Regions from separate parts of the Mesorhizobium sp. C432A genome, predicted to be linked through region 2. Evidence: predicted binding sites of a transcription regulator. Region 2 holds the regulator's gene; each other region holds the start of a gene.
What was found. The regulator PhoB, encoded in region 2, activates phosphate uptake and scavenging genes when phosphate is short. The targets are predictions, from matches to a motif close to TGTCATNNANCTGTCAT.

Region 1 (2,270 bases), 2.1 Mb from region 2:
CGGCCGTGTGGTCGGCGTCCGCGCCGCGGCGGCCGGGCGGGATCAGTTCGACAATATGGCCCCAGAGATTTTCCGGCCGCGTGTTGGCCGGATTGACCTTTGACTGGTCGCGCTTCTTGTTCTTGGTCATCACCGCATAGACGCGGCCGGTCACCGGATTGGTCTCGATGTCCTCGGGCCGGTCCATCGGCGTGGCGCCGAGCGCATCTGCCGCAAACCGCGTCTTCAACAGCACCTCGGCCTGGTCGGCAAAACCGTTCTCGACGGTAAGCTTGCCCTGGCCGTGCACCAACGGCAGCCACGTCATCGAGCCATCGGCATCGAAGCGGGCGACCGACAGCACGCCATCGTCGAGCAGATCGGCGCCGGAGGCCGGATTGGCCTTGTCATAGGCCTTGGCCGAGACGAAGCGGTACATATATTCGAAATAGTCGTCGTCACCCATATAGACGACAACGCGGCCGTCCTTGTTGAGGACCACGGTCGAGGCCTCATGCGACATGCGGCCAAGTGCCGTGCGCTTCACCGGCCTGGACTGAGGATCGTAAGGGTCGATCTCGACCACCCAGTCGAAGCGGTTGGCCTCGTTCGGTTCCTTGTCGAGGTTGAAGCGGTCATGGAAGCGGCCGCGGCCATAGATGTCGGAGCCGTCGAAGCCGTAACGGTCGAGCAGGTCGGCAGTCGGCGCCTTTTTCGGGTCGCCGCCGAAAATGTCGGACACGCCTTCCTCGCAGGTCAGCACCGTACCCCAGGGGGTGAAACCGCCGCTGCAATTATAGCTGGTGCCGAGCACTTTCGTGCCAGTCGGGTCGGCCGAAGTTTTCATCAGCGCATGGCCGGCAACCGGTCCGGAAACGGTCATTTCGGTGTTGGCGGTGATGCGGCGGTTGAGCGGGCTGTCCGCCACGCTTGCCCACTTGCCGTCCTTCAATTGCACCTCGACGATCGAATGGCCCATCGCGGCCATGCCGAGATCGACCTGTTCCCTGGTCATCGTCTTGCCGGCATCGCCCTCGGTCATCCCCGGAAACATCACATTGGGCGAGATGTATTCGTTGTTGACGCAGAGCAGGCCATGATCGGAATTCACCGTGCCCTTGGGCAGCGGCATGAAGGCGATGTAGTCGCAATTGTAGCCGAAGCGCTTTTCCTGTTCCTTCGCCGCGACCTTGTTGCCGTCGAATTCGGCGAGGCCGGCTGCAAGCGGGTCGCCCCAGCGCGCGACGATGGTCGTCTCATAGCCTTCGGCGGCGGCATGGGTCTTGCCGTAGACCCGTTTCAGCTCGGGAAAGCCGAGCGTCGACTGCGCTGTGGCGGCATGCGTTTCGCCGGCAAACAAGGAGCCGACAAAGCTGCCGCCGGCAATCAGCGCGCCGGAGGCGAGGCTGCCTTTCAAAAGAGACCGGCGCGAGACGCGCTCGGCAATGATTTCGCGGATGACGGGGGAGGATGAAGACGGTGTATTGGCCATGGTGTCTGCCTCTCAGGGTGGATGTTACGGCGCACCGTTGCCCTAGTCTGCTTAGGCAACATTCACATGACATAAGAGGAAGGTTTTGCCGCAACTGGGCGCGGCACTACGCATCGCTCAGCCCTTGGTGCAGGTCGAGGCGGTGAAGGCGCCGTCGGGCTGCTTCAGAATGATGTCGAATGACGGGGCGGTCTCGCCGTCCAGTGTTGCCTGTGTCATGGAGACGGAGTTGCCACCGGTGGTATAGCCGCCCAGCGGCCCGAGCCAGGTGATCTCGCCATTGGCATTCATCTGATAGTTGTAGCCTTGCGTCGCGGTGCCGAATGTCACCGGGCCGGTATAGACATTGCCCTTGATGGTGATGTCGCCGAGGTTGAGGAAGGCGCCGAGCAGGTAGACCTCGCAATGATAGGTGCCGTCCGGAAGCTTGCCCTCGCTGAAATCGGCGCGCGCGGCGCCGCTCGTTGCCATCAGCAGCAGGATGCCGGAAATGCGTGAGATGCGAGATGTCATGACGTCTCTCTTTTTTTGAAGGGCGAGCTTGCCCTGTTTTTGCGCGGTGCCGCAACATTGTTCGCCCGGAAACCACGGCCGGAGATCAAAAACTAGGCATTTGTCTCAATTGGGCGAAAATTAGGCAAAAGTCGTGTGCGCTGCGCAAATTTGCCTCAATCAATTTTTACCGGCTGCCTTTGTTGTTTCTCCAGCTCATATACCAACCGGCTGATAACGCTCGGCTATTACATCTTTATGAGCGGCGCCTTCGCGTTTGGCACGGCAGTTGCTTTGCATTGTCGCG
Region 2 (2,270 bases):
GGACTGGTGCTGAAAGGCGAACTGTTCACCGGCACCCATTCCTCGGGCGGCGAGTTCGGCCACATGATCCACCGTCCGGGCGGCGCGCTCTGCCGCTGCGGGCGGCGCGGCTGCGTCGAGGCCTATGCCGGAAACTACGCCATCTGGCGCAGCGCCAAAATGATGGGCGAGGATGCCGAGCCGGTCGATATCGGCGACGCTGATATGCGCGCACTCGCCGCGCGCGCCCGCGAAACCGATGGCCCGGAGCGCGAAGCCTATCGCAGGGCCGGTGAGGCGCTCGGCTTCGGCCTCGGCAGCCTGTTTGCTCTGATCGATCCGGCACCCGTCGCCATGGTCGGCGTCAGCGCCGCCGCCTTCGACCTGATCGAACCGGCATTGCGCGAAGCGATCGCCCAGACCGCCGGCGGCCAGCACTCGAAATCGATCTCCTTCGACACCGAGCCCAACGAGCTGCCGCTGATCCGCGAAGGCTGCGCCATGCGCGCGCTCGGCTTCGTCGACCAGGAGATTTTCGCGCCGGGCATTCAGGCGAAATCCGGCAAGCATGTCGCCTGAATGGCCGGCAACGGCGCGACGCGCAGCATCCTAGTCTTCCCTGATAGCGTAGCCGGCGCCGCGAATGGTACGGATGACATCCGGCATGCGGCCGTTGTTGACGGCCTTGCGCAGCCGCCCGACATGCACGTCGACGGTTCGCTCGTCTATATAGATCGTCTCGCCCCAGACATTGTCGAGCAGTTGGCTGCGCGAGAACACGCGGCCGGGATGGCGCATCATGAATTCGAGCAGCCGGAACTCGGTCGGTCCGAGCCTGATCTCGCTCTTCTTGCGGTAGACACGGTGCGACTCGCGGTCGAGCACGATGTCGCCGACCTTGAGCACGCTGGACAGCACTTCCGGCTTGGCCCGGCGCAGCAGCGCCTTCACGCGCGCCATGAACTCCGGCGTCGAGAATGGCTTGACCAGATAGTCGTCGGCACCGGTGGACAGGCCGCGCACGCGATCGCTTTCCTCACCGCGCGCGGTCAGCATGATGATCGGCAGCCGCTCGGTTTCGGGCCGCACTCTAAGCCGCCGGCAGAGCTCGATGCCGGAAACAGCGGGCACCATCCAGTCGAGCACCAGGAGATCGGGCACGTTTTCCTGCAGGCGGATCTCGGCCTCGTCGCCGCGTGTCACCACCTCGACGTGATAGCCTTCGGATTCGAGGTTGTAGCGGAGGAGCACGCCTAGCGGCTCCTCGTCCTCCACGACCATGATGCGTGGCGCGATCATAGGCAGTTCACCCTCATCAGGCCGGCGTGGCCATCGCCGTCTCGTCCTGCTTCGGACGATTGGCGGGCAATTGCTGGCCGGTCAGCACATAATACGCATTTTCGGCGATGTTGGTGACATGATCGCCGATGCGCTCAAGATTCTTGGCGCAGAACAAGAGATGCGTGCAGGCGGTGATGTTGCGAGGGTCTTCCATCATGTAGGTCAAGAGCTCACGAAACACGGACGTGTATTTGACGTCGATGCGTTCGTCGTCATTTCTGAGTTTTGCAAGAGCTGCCGCATCGGTGGCGGCATATTCCTCGACGACGCCTTGCACCTGGATCAGCACCAGCTGCGCCATGGCATCGATGGAGTGCGAGAGGTCGCGCGGCGTGACGCTCAAGCCCACGGTGCCGACGCGTTTGGCGATGTTCTTGGCGAGATCGCCGATGCGCTCGAGGTCGCCGGCCATGCGGATCGAGCCGACCACGGCGCGCAGATCGTTGGCCATCGGCTGGCGCTTGGCGATCAGCGTGATGGCGCGGTCGTCCAGTTCGCGCTGGCGCGCATCCATGATGGCGTCGTCGGAAACGACACGCTGTGCCAGCGCATTGTCCGAATTGAGCAGCGCCCTGGTCGAGCCGCTGACCATCGAGCCTGCCAGATCGCCCATGTCGCGGATCAGCTTGCTGATCTGCCCGAGCTCTTCATCGAAGGAGGCGACGGTATGTTCACCCATGATCTTGGTCCTCGTGCCTGAAAATTCACCCGCCGGACGGCTCAGCCGAAGCGGCCGGTAATGTAGTCCTGGGTGCGCTTGTCGTCGGGGTTGGTGAACATCTTGTCGGTGGCGCCCTCCTCGACGAGATAGCCGAGATGGAACATCGCTGTACGCTGCGACACGCGCGCCGCCTGCTGCATCGAGTGGGTGACGATGACGATCGTGTAGTTCTGGCGCAGTTCGTCGATCAGCTCCTCGACACGGGCGGTGGCGATCGGATCGAGCGCCG
Region 3 (2,270 bases), 1.5 Mb from region 2:
TCGGTGAGAAAGTCGTTATCGTTGCCGACGAACAGGAAATAGTCGTCGGGCAGCGCCGGATCGAGCACGCTGACCACCGACATTGCTTCCCACTTCTCCGACAGATTGTTCTTGTCGTTGGGCTTGCCGTCATGCAGGCCGAAACGGCCGAGTTCCTTGTTGTCGTTGATGTCGATGAACGGCGTCAGCTTGGCCGGCGTCACCGAGGGGTCGAGCACGCCCTTGGGCGCCAGCGGCTTGTCGGCGGCATCGAAGGCGCCGCCGGCAATGTCGGTGGCGCCAGAGACGTCGACGACGAAAATCTGGCGCAGCAGCGAAGTATCGCCCTTCACCCCCTGGCCGTTTCCGCTGTCGCGCGCCAGCATCAGGAAGGTCTTGTCGGACAGCGCCACGATTTCGCTCTGCGCGGCGACCTTGGTCTTGTCCTTGGCGTCCTTGAACACCGGCAGCGGCACGGCATATTCATGCACCAGCTTGAGATGGGCCGGGTCGGAGGCGTCGTAGACCAGCGCGCGGGTGTTCTGGCGCGTCGCGGGCGAATCGCCGCCATCCTGGCGGGGCGCCGACTGCAGCACAGTGATCAGCGACTTGCCGTCCGGCGTCAGCGCCATGCCTTCGAGGCCTTGATTGTTCTGGCGGCCGGTTTCGGGATCCTTCGGATCGGGTTCGGCTGCACCGGGGCCCGGATTGTCGGAGGCGAAGTTCGGCGCGCCCTTGCGCATCGGCACCAAAGCGGCGGGCGGCTGCGTTGCCGACAAAAGATGGCCGTCGGCCGAGAAGCGGTAGATGTTGGGGCCGTATTCGTCAGAGATGAACATGGTGCCGTCGGGCAGCCGCGCGATCGCCTCATTGTCGAGCGCCAGCTTGCCATTGGCCTCGGGCAGGATCGGCAGGTCGCCATTGGCCGCGCGCACGCCGTTGAGCGGATCGAGGCCGGTGGCGTCAGCGCCCTTGTCGTCGGTGAGGAGCAGGGAATCGGCAAGCGTCGCCTTGACGCCTGTCTGTTCCTGGCCGGAGGTGGGCGTGGCGCCTAGTGCTACCGGCGTGAACTCGATGCGAATAGTGTTGAGGCGCGGCCGGTAATCGGTGGTGCCGACGACATTGTAGCCACGGTCCGGCAGCAACCAGAGCGAGCCCTTGTAGCCGTCCGCGCCACGGGTCCAGCTTGCGGCGTCGATGGACATGCCGGAGCCGGAGCCGAAGGTCTCGCCGAACTTGTCCTTCTGATCGGCCGGGATGCGGCCGACGCCGACCAGGCCCTTGTTGACGAAGCCACCAACGGTGGCTGTGCTGTCGGCAAGGGCAGGGGTCAGGGCGTTAAACAGCGCCAGCGCGGCGCCGAGCGACACGGTTCGGTGCGAGATTTTCATGGAGATCCTCTTTGTGACAAGCCTTGAGCGGCGCAAAGGGGCCACCGCATCGCATCGACGATGTCGCCCTCTCGCAAAGCGGTCTAGGACGCGAACATGATACTTGCGTGACAGAGAGGGCCTCTTCCTTCACCCTTGTAGGAGAGGGAAGAGCGCAATGATCAATCGCTGTCGCGCGCGATCAGCTCCAGCGGCCAGACTTCGCGGATGATGCGCGGACCTTCCGGGCCGGCAAAGGCCGGAAGCGAGGCCAGCAGCATTTCGGCCAGTCGCCGGCCCATCGGCTCCAGCGACGGACGGAAGGCGGTCAGCGCAGGTGAAAAATAGCGGCAGAGCGGCGTGTCGACGATGACGATCACCGCGATGTCGTGGCCGGGCCTGATGCCCATCTCGGCCAGTGCTTTGCAGCCGCCGAGCGCCATTGCGTCATTGTTGAAGATGATGGCTGTGGGCCGGTCCTTGGAGAGCATCACGCGCGGCGTCACCTGGTAGCCTCCGGCCTCGTTGATGAAGCCGTCGGCGATCAGGCCGGGGTCGACTTCGATACCATGCCGCTTCAGCGCCTTGCGGTAGCCGTCGAGGAACAGGTAGCCGAAGTTGAGATCAAGCGAAGGGCGGATGGCGGCAATGCGGCGGTGGCCGCGCGCGACCAGCCGGTCGACGGCTTCATCACCCGCCCTCTCGAAATCTATATCGAGCGAAGGATAGGTGTCGTCGCCGGATTGACTTCGGCCAAGCGTGGCGAAGGGAAAGCCGGCCTTGCTGAGATAGTCGATCCGATCGTCTTCCCGCCGTGTATTGGCCAACACGACCGCGTCGGCCCGGCGCGTCTCAACCACGCGGCGCAGCCTCTCCTGCTGATATTGGCCGGGCTCGCCCATGACGACCATCAGATCCAGG

Region 1: the regulator PhoB is predicted to act here: its motif matches at 1,527-1,543, upstream of NLY33_RS18945 (PhoX family protein).
Region 3: the regulator PhoB is predicted to act here: its motif matches at 1,467-1,483, upstream of NLY33_RS15960 (esterase-like activity of phytase family protein).

What each region holds. Positions count from the first base shown of each region.
Region 1 covers NZ_CP100470.1:3,920,057-3,922,326, forward strand. The annotation lists gene NLY33_RS18945 (PhoX family protein) at 1-1,471, opposite strand, end outside; gene NLY33_RS18950 (hypothetical protein) at 1,589-1,984, opposite strand.
Region 2 covers NZ_CP100470.1:1,796,443-1,798,712, reverse strand. The annotation lists gene NLY33_RS08670 (ROK family protein) at 1-558, shown strand, start outside; gene phoB (phosphate regulon transcriptional regulator PhoB) at 589-1,278, opposite strand; gene phoU (phosphate signaling complex protein PhoU) at 1,295-1,999, opposite strand; gene pstB (phosphate ABC transporter ATP-binding protein PstB) at 2,041-2,270, opposite strand, start outside.
Region 3 covers NZ_CP100470.1:3,307,454-3,309,723, forward strand. The annotation lists gene NLY33_RS15960 (esterase-like activity of phytase family protein) at 1-1,370, opposite strand, end outside; gene NLY33_RS15965 (LacI family DNA-binding transcriptional regulator) at 1,532-2,270, opposite strand, start outside.